3 regions of the Candidatus Pelagibacter sp. PS_10_02 genome follow, and region 1 is predicted to be linked to each of the others. Evidence: riboswitches for the same ligand, from Rfam matches in the RefSeq annotation. Region 1 holds a riboswitch; each other region holds the start of a gene.
The links. Region 1 has a riboswitch for S-adenosylmethionine ahead of AC5SL1_RS03840 (homocysteine S-methyltransferase family protein). Riboswitches for the same ligand answer to the same signal wherever they lie in the genome.
Positions count from the first base shown of each region.

Region 1 (4,272 bases):
TTTTGAATAAATTTCAGTTTCAATACCAAACTCTTCTTTGTAAGCTTTGGCTTGTTCTTTAATATCTTTAAACTTACTTGGGTGATGGGCGACTACGTAATTACTATCCCCCGTTACATCACAATCAATATTATATTCTTGTATAATATCTTTTGTATAATTTGAGCCTTCAACAGAGTTTTTAAAGAACTTTTTAGTTTCATCATTGCCGTAAATAGCTTGCATCTTTTTAAAAGACATCTTACTTGGTGGCAGACAACAAAAACCTGCATTACGAGATGAAGCCCCCCAACCTATTTTTCCAGCTTCAACTAAAATGACCTCTAAATTATGATTTTCTATTAAATTAATTGCACAGGATAAACCAGTATACCCTCCTCCTATTACAACAATTTCTGAACTAATATCTTTATTAAGTTTTTCTAGATTTAAATTTTCGCTTGAATGATCTTCCCAGTAACTATTAACTGGGGTGTTAAATTGATAAATATCGGAATGATAAATATTTTTCATTAACAAGACCCTAGCACGCAATTAATACTTAATTCTAGTCAAACTTCTAATTTTTTAGGATTTGAAATGAACTTAAAAGACTTAAGCCCTATTTTCATAGGGCTTAAATTAGATTAGTTAAGCAGCACTTGCTCTTTGCTCTATGTGCTCTTTATTATTAGAACTTGAAGAAACCTTTTGAAACAATTTAATAGGAACTCCTTTTGATAAAATATCTAATACCGGGCAATGTGTATTTACCGTATCAATCAATTTATCTATTTCTGCTTTAGGTGATGAAGATTTAATATCAACAGTACCAGAGATGGATTGAAAGCCAGGTCTAGTGTTTTTATTTAAAGCTAAAAAACCCTGAAGATCTAATTCACCTTTTAATTTAACACTAACACTCTCAATATTAATACCCGCTGCTGTAGCAAATGCTTTATAGGTTATCTCCTGACACGTTGCTAACGCTGCTAATATTAACTCTACTGGGCTGGGTCCCTCATCTTTTCCACCAAAACTTTTGGGTTCATCAACAACTAATTTATGCTCTCTAAGAGTGACTACAGATTGAAGTCCTTCTTTAAGAATTGAGTTGCTTTCATATTGGACCAAAGCATTTTTGGGGTTGGCTGTAAAATCCTTCTGAAGATTACTTATTGTTTCTTTTAGATTGTTACTCATTTGTTTTCTCCTGTTTTAGTGCTTCGACATATGTCAGGCGCACAATTTAGTTAAATGCCCTTCTTAATTTATTTACGCTTTGTCTCCATATTCAGTCATATGTTTTGGAATTCTTTTATTTTTTCCATACATAAAATGATTTTCCATGTTCTCTCGATATTTACTTGCTGGAACAGTTAAACCAATTGACTCAGCAACTTCCCTAATCAACATTGGGTTTGCTCCACAACATACTCCAAGGTAATTAATGCCTAGGGCATAAGCGTCTTTTGCAAATTTACCTATTTCATATCTATTACAAAAGTGTGGGTCCAATGCTGTTGGAAACGTTCTTCCATGAGGTGATGGACACTGACAATCGCTTCTATCTGGTAGATTAAAAAATGTTGGGTAATCTTCAGTGGTTCTATAAGGAATAGGTAAAGCTCCAACATGACATTTAACTGCTTTTCTAATTTCTTTTAAAAAAGGAAACATAGTAGCAGGTCCTCTAAAACAATTTAAACCAACAACATCGGCCCCTAATTGCTCTAGCTCTTTACAGGTATCAACAACTGATTTTCCATCTCTCATTTTATTTTCACCCATTGGGGATATGGTTAATACAGTTGGTAAACCTGTTTTTTTCATTATCTCTAAAGCTTTAAAAGCTTCTTCAGCATAATAAAAAGTTTCACCAATTAACATATCAGCACCTTCTTCAACGGCCCAACCAATCATCTCTGTAAACATTCCTTCAACTTCTTTTTGAGATTGTGGATCATTATGTTTCCAGATATTTGAATTTGAAATATTACCTGCCATCAAATTTGGTTTTGATCCTTTAGGAGTATCTAGTGCTACTTTTTTAGCAATTTTTAATGCTGAACGATTTAGTGGTTCGAGAAGTTCTTCCTTACCAATAACACGCATTTTTTCTCTGTGTCCATTATAAGTAAAGGCCTCAACTACATCAGATCCTGCGTGTTGAAATTCTCTATGTAAATTTTCTAAAACTTCAGGATGATCTAATGACACCATTGGAACAAATTCCCCTGATGACATATAGCCACGTCTTTCTATCTCAAATAAAAAACCTTCTGCGCATATAACAGGTCCTTTATCTAATCTTTCTTTTAATTTATTTGTGCTCATTTTTTTTCCTCTTGTTTTGGAGAAAAAAGGTCACAAAATAATCAGAGGTTATATTCATAGGCCTCTTTTCTCCTTTTTAGTGCTTAAGCAAATGCAGGGCGCACAATATGGTTCAACTGCCCGGCTTAATTTTATGAAAGATAAAAAAAAACCACCTGTCTAAAGCGGTGGTTGAAGCGTCGCTTTAGCAGGATTTATAACGCGCTCTGCAATTTAACTTAACTCAGCGCAACTAAATATAATCAACTTTCTCTCAAACTGTCAATTGAAAAAATAAATAATAGTTAAAATTATGAGAATAATGACAATCCAAATACTAAGATTAGTTAAAAACTGCTTTAATTTAGAATTAGATTGTAGAAAAGCTGGGAGTACTAATAAGAGTATCCCTAGCATATAAACAAAGGGTATTATCTGATCTGCCATTTATATCGATGATAGCTTCATCTTTTTGGAATACTTTTTCTGAGGTGAATTTTTTATAACTGCTTGAGCACAACGCATGACCCCTCTTTTTTTATCAAAAGTCATTTTGGGTTCACCATACAATTTCCATCCATTGGATATGGCCTCCGTTACACGATGGCAAAATTCTGAAGTGTCGTCACTTGTAATAAATCTATAACCTTTCATAATCAGACCTTAACAAGTCCTAAATCGGGTGTCTATGTTCAGTTTATTATTATTATTTTAAGTCTTTATGCTTCTACAGTCATTACTAATTTAATGAATAGCCAGCTGATCTTACGGTTCTAATTAATTCTTTAAATCCATCAATATTAATACTTTGTCTAAGTCTTCTTATATGAACATCAACTGTTCTTGTTTCAACATTGATATTATCAGACCAAACATTCTCTAGAATTTGATCTCTTGAGTAAACACGTTTAGGGTTTTTAATAAAAAAATTGATTAAATCATATTCCTTAGGTCCCAAATGAATTTCTTTGTTTTTTCTAAAAACACGTCGTGTTAATCTATCCACCTTAAGGTCTTCGAATTCAATAATATCAGAAACTAATGAGGGCTTAGATCTTCGAAGTAGCGCTTTTATTCTTGCAAGTAATTCTGGGAAACTAAAGGGTTTGGTGATGTAATCATCTGCACCAGAGTTTAACCCTTTAATCTTATCTTCATCCTCACCCTTAGCAGTAAGCATTATGATTGGAATTTCTTTAAATTTTTTTTCTTTTTTTAAAATTTTACAAATTTCTACGCCAGAAAAATCAGGTAACATCCAGTCTAATAAAACAAGATCAGGAAATAATTTTTTAATATCTTCAATACCCTCATTGCCATTGTCTGATGATGAAACTTTATAACCTTCTTTTTCAAGGTTATATTTAACTAAAGTGATAATGGGTTGTTCGTCTTCTACAATATGAATGCTAACGGTCATTAGTTTGGATCAAAATCTTTACCTTTAGGTCTTGCTCCTTCAATATGCTCTCCCTCGATTAGATAAAATAAAGCTTCAGCGATATTAGTAATATGATCTCCTGCTCTTTCAATATTTTTAGTCACAAACAATAAGTGTGTTGCTAGATCTAAATTTTTTTTATCTTTGCTTAAGAAATTTGCAACTTCGTTCATTGCGATATGTGTTAAATCATCTACTCTCTCATCTGATTTCCAAATTTTAACAGCAGCTTCTTTTGACTGGTTAAGATAAGCATCCAAAACATCTTTCAATTGTCTTTGAACTAACTCCCCTAATCTTTTTAAACTGGCAATTAACTCTTCTGGAAGATCGCGTGGTAAAGGTTTGATCTTTTTAGCAACACTTTTTGCTAAATCACCAATACGTTCAAGATCACTTGAAATTTTTAAAGTTGAAATAGTTAATCTTAAATCAATTGCCATCGGGGCTCTTTTAACAAGTACTGTTACAATCTGCTCTTCAATAGTTGCTCTTAACTCATTAATTTTTTCATCATTTTTAATAATGTTTTCAGC
Region 1 covers NZ_CM182076.1:690,262-694,533, forward strand. The annotation lists gene AC5SL1_RS03830 (NAD(P)/FAD-dependent oxidoreductase) at 1-513, opposite strand, end outside; gene AC5SL1_RS03835 (OsmC family protein) at 631-1,182, opposite strand; SAM riboswitch class V at 1,187-1,251, opposite strand; gene AC5SL1_RS03840 (homocysteine S-methyltransferase family protein) at 1,255-2,316, opposite strand; SAM riboswitch class V at 2,383-2,447, opposite strand; gene AC5SL1_RS03845 (DUF1737 domain-containing protein) at 2,743-2,949, opposite strand; gene phoB (phosphate regulon transcriptional regulator PhoB) at 3,035-3,715, opposite strand; gene phoU (phosphate signaling complex protein PhoU) at 3,715-4,272, opposite strand, start outside.

Region 2 (4,272 bases), 350 kb from region 1:
TTTTTCAGTTATTGGTGCAAAAATTTCTGCTAACAAAAGAGAAGTTGGGCAATGGAGCCAACCATTACTAAGAAGTAATAAACTTGCAATGGCTGGTTTTTTATTAAAGAAAATGAATAATACTATTCATTACTTGTGTAGATATATTTTGAAGCCTGGTTTAAAGAATAGTACAATTACGTGTACTGTAAATACTTCAGACTTTGCTACTTATAAAAATAATTTAGACATACCAAATGAGCAAAAAAATATCATAAGCAAATACTTTCTTAATAAGAAAAAAAATATCTATAAATCAATATATGATAATATCATATCTGATGAAGGTGGTAGATTTTATCATTGCGAGGTAAGAAATATTGCTATTATGCTAGAAGAACATCAAGGTAACAAATTCCCAAATAATTACATTTGGATCTCTCAAAATCAAATGATTAATTATATAAAAAATAAAAAAGTTGATATTGAAGGCCGTTTGTTATTTGGATGTATAAATATCAATAAAGTACTTTGATTAATGAAAAAATTTAAAGTTTTACTATTAGGACATTCTAATTTATCAAAAAAGATAATTATTAAAACATTTATTAAACATAATATTGCTTTTTGTGTTGCATCTAAATCTGAAGAAAATAAAATTGGAAAGGCTTACGCTCAATTTAAAACATACGAAGAAGGTCTTAAAAAATCTGAAGCAGATATTGTATATATTTCTCTTCCAAATTCACTTCATTATAAATGGGCAAAAAAAGCACTTAATAATGGTTATCATGTTATTGTTGATAAGCCTCTCTGTGAAAATTTCAATAAAGTTAAAAATCTAATTAGTATTGCAAAAAAAAATAAAAGATTGTTAACTGAAGCTATTTTTTTTGATTATCATGCACAAATATCTACAGCATTAAAATTATCTGGAGGAGTTGAAAAAATTAAGTATATAAATACTAATTTTGTAATACCTAATCCCATAATTTCCAACTTTAGAAGTTCAAAAAAATTTAAAGGTGATGTTTTAATGGATATGGGTTGTTATGCTTCATCTATAATAAATATTTTTTGTAATAAAAAAATTTTTTCAAGAAAAATAATCTTAAAAAAAAATATTTTAAATATGATTAGTTCTGTAAATTTTATTTTTGACTTTTCAACCCAAATATATACTGGACAGTTTAAGTTTGGTGGTGAATACCAGAATAATCTATGCTTATATACAGACAAAAAAATAATAGAATTAAACCGGGTTTATTCACCCCCGCATGATAAATCATTAAATATATTAGTTAAGGAAAAAAATAATACTAAAATTTATAAAATGAAGAAAGAAAATGCATTCGAAAAATATTTTTTTGAGGTAATAAACAAGATAAAAAAAAAAGATTATCAATATTATTTTAAAAAAATTTTTCTTATAAATAAATTTGTAGAATCCTTAAAAAAAAATAATTAATTTGTTTTTTTAAACGTTATTAAACATAATACTTATCAATATAAATTTTAGCTAACTTTATTAACACTTAAGACAATTTAATAGTTCAATAATTAGTGCTATTTGTTAGCAATATATCAAAAAAAATATGAAATAATAAAACTATATAATTTTAGACATTTCTTTAATATGTGCTGGTCTTGTTTCACAGCATCCACCCAAAATAGTTGCACCATCTTCTTTAAATTTTTTAACAAATTTAGCCATAAATTCAGGTGTTAAATCTTTTCTTTGACCTAAAAACTCATTAGGATTCCCTGTTTTGCTTTTATTATAGTGATTAGTATATCCGTTTTTGGGCTTGGTTGTTTCAAATGCATTAAACTTAAATCCAAAAGGAATACCTAAATTTTTAACCTCTTCCAAATTTTTAGAAAAATTTTCAGGTGAAATACAAGATAAGATTAATCCAAGTAAATTTTTGTGGTCAATATTATTTACAATACTAGATATTTTTTCACCACTTGGAAGATTAACACCCTCAGATATGTGCGCACCTACAAGATAAGGTTTTTTGAAATCCTCGATTGCTTCAATTGCCAGTCTGAATTCTTTAACACTTGATAAAACATCTAAATAAAAAAAGTCAACATATGGATCAAGTAATTTTGCTTGATCATAAAAATTTTGTTTAATTTCTTCATTTGCTCTCGTGTCTTCTTCGTAAGTTAAATATTGAGGTGGAAGACCCCCAGCTATTAAAATATGTGGAAATTGTTTTTTAGCTTTTTGAGCTATCTCCCCAGCTTTTTTATTTAGGTATTCAAATTTATCCTCAACTTTATTGTCACGTAACCTAACTCTTCTAGTTGTAAAAGTTGTGGTAACAATAACTTCAGCTCCAGCTTTAATAAAATCCAAATGAGTATTTAATAATAACTGGTGATATTCTTCTTTAAGCAATGCATTAGCACTCCACAATGTTCCATTAGGTTTCATACCACGAGCTAATAATTCTTGCCCCATACCACCATCTAAAATTCGTGTTGTTTTAAAAAAATTAATATCCATTCTTACTCCTTACTTTTTTAGTGCTTTGGCTTTATGCCAGGTGCACAATATAGTCCAACTACCTTTACCAATTATATAATGATTTCCTTTTTAGCAGATAGTACCTGCAATATGGATCAAATCGGTTAATGTATTTATATATCTAATAGACTGATTAGTAAATCACTTCTTAAATAATATTTTAACATTAAATGAGAAGGATCTTCTCTCACCATCAACATTAAATGGGTAAGCTGTGTGCATTAAATAATTTGGAAAAATCAATAAATCACCTAATTTAGGGTTTAAATTGTAGATGCTTTTACTTAAAAAATTTTTTTGACCATTGATAAAATCAATAGTTCCATTAGTTTTAATCTTTTTATTCTCAAGAAGTTTATTTTGATTCATATCTCTTGGGATTTTAAGATACCCAACCCCTGATAGTTGTCCTTCATGATAATGAATTGGGTTATACTCATTTTTTAATTGTCTTACTACCCATAGGTTGATTATCTTAATTTCTTTAATTTTTTTAACTCCTGACTTATCAAGATAAACTTTGATATTTTTTATTATCTCTTTAGACAAACTTTTATTAACTATTGTTTTAGGTATTTTGATTTCATTCTTAATTTGACTTGCTAGCTTAGAACTATAATCATTTTTTATAGATGATTGGGTCTTATCAACGTGATTATTTAATATGTTAATAATTTTTTTAGATAACTTTGTTTTTCCAATAGTTGGTCCAAAAGCTCTAAATGTTTTCATATTTTATCTATAATAATTTAATACTTCCGTTATGCAAACAACTTCAATCCTATTCGAATAGCGACAAATATGACAAGTGCTGATGTCACTAGAGCCAACATTCTTGCAGGAAAAATTTTAAGATTTAAATAGTTTCCTATTTGACCGCCTATTAAAACAGTCAGAAATAAAGGCCAATAATCATAAATTCCATTTATTGTCGATGACTTTGTAAATTGACCAGCAAGACCTGACAGAGAATTAATCAGTATGAATAATGATGCAGCAGTTGCAATATTTTTTACTTTATCTGCTCTAATTAATAACAATATGGGGCTTAAGAAAATTCCACCACCAATTCCAACTACACCAGACACAAATCCAATAGATGCGCCTATTAATAATGATAACATTTTTGGTATCTTTTTATAAACTTCAATCTTTTGATCAAAAGATTTAAATTTCACAAGAAGTAGAGCTCCTGCTAGTGTTAAAACTACAAAAAGTAAAATTTCAAAAATTTCTTTATTTATTGATAAAGAGCCACCTATGAAAGCAAGTGGGACAGATGATATTAAAAATGGGGCAAGGATCTTAAGATTGATATTTCCAGCTTTAATATAGTTAATACAATTTCCTGATACGACAATAATATTACAAAAGAGGGCAATTACAGGAAAGATTAAGTAAGGAACATCCCAAATTAACAGAAGAGCTAAATACGTAGAACCACCACCGAATCCAACACTAGAGTATAAAGTTGCTGTTAGAAGAAATAAAAATGATAATATAATCATAATAATTATTTTAAATTTATGATTGTAAATATAGCACTTTTAACTGTTACGGACACCAGAACTTTTGAGAATGATAAGTCAGGTGCGATCTTAGCGAAAAAAATAGAGGAGGCTAAACATAAATTAGTAGATAGAAAAATTTGTAAAGATAACAAGGAAGACATTATTAAAATCCTTAAAGATTGGATTGATCAATCTGATATAGACGTTGTAATTACAACAGGTGGCACTGGACTTACGGGTCGA
Region 2 covers NZ_CM182076.1:342,051-346,322, forward strand. The annotation lists gene AC5SL1_RS01815 (NDP-hexose 2,3-dehydratase family protein) at 1-514, shown strand, start outside; gene AC5SL1_RS01820 (Gfo/Idh/MocA family protein) at 518-1,447, shown strand; gene AC5SL1_RS01825 (homocysteine S-methyltransferase family protein) at 1,589-2,497, opposite strand; SAM riboswitch class V at 2,507-2,570, opposite strand; gene AC5SL1_RS01830 (2OG-Fe(II) oxygenase family protein) at 2,660-3,250, opposite strand; gene AC5SL1_RS01835 (sulfite exporter TauE/SafE family protein) at 3,280-4,026, opposite strand; gene AC5SL1_RS01840 (molybdenum cofactor synthesis domain-containing protein) at 4,045-4,272, shown strand, end outside.
Region 2: another riboswitch for S-adenosylmethionine. It lies ahead of AC5SL1_RS01825 (homocysteine S-methyltransferase family protein); the one in region 1 lies ahead of AC5SL1_RS03840 (homocysteine S-methyltransferase family protein).

Region 3 (4,272 bases), 130 kb from region 1:
TAGTTTTTAGAATTTTTACAAATCCATTATTGGGATAATGATTAATCAATACTTTTTCTAATTTCTTAATAGTAGAGCCTTTATTAAGCTCTATATAAATGGTGCTTAATATTCCTCTAAACATTGGTGTTAAATGTGGTGTAAAAGTAAAATTTACTTTCTTTTTTGTAAAAGAATTTAATTCTTGTTGTATTTCAGAATTGTGTCGATGAAAACCAACACCGTATGCACTTAAGGATTCATAAAGGTTTTTATTTTTATACTTGTCTTGCACTCCTCTACCTGCACCAGAATATCCAGATTTAGAATCTATAATTATATTATTAACTTTAATTAAATTTTTTTTAATCAATGGAATTAACGGCAACAATATTGATGTTGGATAACAACCTGGGCAGCCAATAATATTAAAATTTTTAACTTTTTCACCTGTAATTTCAGGTAATGAATATATAGATTTTTTAATATTTGAAATTGATCTGTGATTTTGTTTATACCATTTTAAATATAAGGATGCATTATTAAGTCTAAAATCTGCTGCCAAATCAATTAGCACATTATGTTTTAATAAACTATTAGATATAGATTGTGCCTCACCATTTGGTAATGCAGTAAATACCAAGTCTACTTCTTTTAAAAATGATTTATTAAATTTAGTAATCTTTGGTAAATTTTTTGATTTTAATGATTTTTCATAACTGGTAATTTTCTTACCAACAGATGAACTACCACATAAATATTTTATATTAATATTTTTGTGCTTAACTAATAACTTTATTAATTGAACACCAATATAACCAGTAGAACCAGCAACTAAAACATTAAGCTTAGGCATTGTTTATTATAACTATTTTGAAATAAAAAAGAATTATCTTTTCGAGAATTGGAAGCTTCTTCTGGCTTTTTTTCGGCCAGGTTTTTTTCTTTCAACAGATCTTGAGTCTCTAGTATTAAGTTTCTCTGTTTTTAATGTACTTCTTAGCTCTGAGTCAAATAATATTAAGGCTTTTGCAATACCGTGAACCATTGCTCCTGCCTGTCCAGTGTGTCCGCCTCCTGCAACACTACATCTAACATCATATGCTGTTGCTTGATTAATAATTTCAAAAGGTCTTGTGATTTGCATTTTATGGCTACCGCTAGTGAAGTATTCATCCATAGTTCGACCATTAACATAAATTTTACCAGTCCCTTTTTTTAACCAAATCTTAGCAATTGATTTTTTTCTTCTGCCAGTTGCATATTTGCTATCTTTAAAATCTAATTTGATTTTTGGTTTTTTTGATACTGTTTGCGCTGTTTGTTCCATATTAATTTCTAATTAAATTTTTACTATTTAATTTTCCTAAATCTAAAAGTTTAGGATTTTGAGCTGTATGTGGATGGTCTTCACCTGCATAAATTTTAACTTTAGTTAATTGCTTTCTACCAAGAACACCTCCTGGTAACATTCTTTTAATTGCTAATTTTAAAGTCTCTCCTGGTTTATTCTTTTCTAATAATTTTTCAGGAGTTATTTCTTTAATTCCACCTGGATGACCCGTATGTCTGTAGTATTTTTTGTCTTTAAATTTTTTTCCAGTAAATTTTGCATGCTCTATATTTTTAACAACAACAAAGTCACCATCATCCATGTGAGGTGTGTAAGTAGTTTTGTTTTTTCCTCTAACAATCATTGCTATTATAGATGCTAATCTTCCAACAACTGCTCCTTTAGCATCAATTTCAAACCAATTACTCGTTAATTCGCTACTTTTTAAAAATTTAGTCATAGAGCGAGGATTAATACTATTAATAATTATAAAGTCAATTTTATATTTCTCTTGCAATATAGCCATTTAATGGTAATTTTTATTTGCCGATTTGTTCCTATTGCAGGCTAATAATTGCTAAAAAGGATTTTTTACCCACATTTTCGGTAGGCGCATTTGAACTGTATTGTACGCCTTGCATAAAGCAAAAGTACTAAAAAAGGAGTATTAAGATGAGTACAAAAAGACAAAACCCAGAAACTATTGCATTGCATGGTGGTGATTATAGAAGTGATCCAACTACAAAAGCTGTAGCTGTGCCAATTTATAGAACAACTTCATATCTATTTGATAGCACTGAGCATGCAGCCAATTTATTTGGTCTAAAAGAGTTTGGAAATATCTACACAAGAATTATGAATCCAACTAATGATGTTCTTGAAAAAAGACTGGCTGCCTTAGATGGTGGATTAGCAAGTTTAACTGTCTCTTCTGGGCAAACAGCTTCAACCTTTGCTATCTTAAATGTTGCTCAAGCTGGGGATAACATTGTTAGTTCTACAGATCTTTATGGTGGAACTGTTTCATTGTTTACTCATACATTGAGCAAGCTTGGTATTGAAGTTAGATATGCTGATCCAGCAGATCCTAAAAACTTTGAAAAAGCAATAGATGATAAAACTAGAGCTTTTTATGGGGAAACGTTACCCAATCCATATTTAAGAGTATTTCCCATTAAAGAAGTTTCTGATATTGGAAAAAAATATAATATACCATTAATAGTTGATAACACGGCCGCTCCTATCATCTGTAAGCCAATAGAACATGGTGCAGCTGTAGTAGTTTATTCACTTACAAAATATATAGGTGGACATGGTACAGTTGTGGGTGGAGCACTAATTGATGGTGGAAATTTTGATTGGACAGCTAATCCAAAAAGACAACCACTGTTTAATGAACCTGATGCAAGCTATGGTGGCGTAGTTTGGGGTAAGGCAGTTCCTGAATTAACTGGTGCTAATGTATCCTTTGCTGTTAGAGCAAGAGTTACTCTTTTGAGAGATCTTGGAGCTGCATTAGCGCCTGATAATGCTTTTGGAATAATTCAAGGACTTGAAACAGTAGCCTTGAGGATGAAACAACATTGCTCTAATGCTGAAAAAACAGTGGATCATTTATCTAAACATAAAAAAGTTGCTAGAGTAATTTACCCAACCAAATATGAAGGAGATATTGGTAAAAGAGCAAAAAAATATCTTAATGGGGGAAATGGTGCTTTAATAGGAATAGAACTAAAAGGTGGTATTGAGTCTGGTAAGAAATTTATAGAAGCTTTAAAGATGTTCTATCATGTGGCAAATATAGGAGATGCTAGAAGCTTAGCTATACATCCAGCAACAACAACTCATAGCCAACTCACAGAGCAAGAATTAAGTGCTGCAGGAGTTACGCCTGGATATATAAGACTGTGTATAGGATTAGAACATATTGACGATATAATAGATGATCTTGATCAAGCACTTAGCGCTTCATAACAATTCTTTATCGTTTTAAAAAACCTCTTGAGTTTTTATAAATGAGTAAAATATAGGTTGTTAATACAAAAATAGAACCTAACTGGTGTAGTGATGCATACTTTATTTCTACACCAGATATTAATGTAACAATTCCTAATAATATTTGAATAAGTAAAGCTGTATCAAAAAGAATTATATTCTTTATGGCAACTCCTTCTTTAATAAATAAATAGTTAATAATCATAACAAGGATAACAAGCAGATAGGCAGTTGATCTATGTAAAAATTGAATAATAGAAGTATTATAAAATGACTCAGAGGTAAAAAAATCTAATAATAAAACATCATTTGGAAAAAATGTACCATTCATATCTGGCCAAGTATTATAAATTAAACCTCCATCTAAACCTGATAGAAAAGCTCCCAATATAATTTGAATAATAATTAATAAAAAAATAAATAACAAAAAGGATTGTGGAATTTTATAATCTAATTTTTTAATATCAAAAAAATCTAAAATATACCAAAAAATTAAACATAAGATAAAAAGTGCAAGTGATAAATGAATTGCCAATCTAAAATGACTAACATCATTATTTTGTGTTAATCCACTAGTAACCATAAACCAACCTAAAAATCCCTGCAAACATATAAGAAAAAATATCAAAAAATATTTATTAGAATAAAAATTAGAATCTCTATATTTAATCCAAAAAATAATTAAAGGGATTAAGGTGAACAAGCCAACAATACGTGCTAATAATCTATGTGCATACTCCCAATAAAAAATTATTTTAAATTCTTTTAAAGACATTCCATAGTTAATATTTTTATACTCTGGAATTTTCTTATATTCCTCAAAATACATATTCCAATCATTTGAATTAAGTGGCGGCAATATACCTGAGAAAAGCTCCCATGCTGTAATGGATAAACCTGAGTCAGTTAATCTAGTTAAGCCACCTACAGCAACCATAAGAACAATTAGCAAAAATAGTCCTATT
Region 3 covers NZ_CM182076.1:558,928-563,199, forward strand. The annotation lists gene argC (N-acetyl-gamma-glutamyl-phosphate reductase) at 1-835, opposite strand, end outside; gene rpsI (30S ribosomal protein S9) at 869-1,309, opposite strand; gene rplM (50S ribosomal protein L13) at 1,311-1,772, opposite strand; SAM riboswitch class V at 1,912-1,980, shown strand; gene AC5SL1_RS03065 (O-acetylhomoserine aminocarboxypropyltransferase/cysteine synthase family protein) at 1,985-3,286, shown strand; gene AC5SL1_RS03070 (COX15/CtaA family protein) at 3,294-4,272, opposite strand, start outside.
Region 3: another riboswitch for S-adenosylmethionine. It lies ahead of AC5SL1_RS03065 (O-acetylhomoserine aminocarboxypropyltransferase/cysteine synthase family protein); the one in region 1 lies ahead of AC5SL1_RS03840 (homocysteine S-methyltransferase family protein).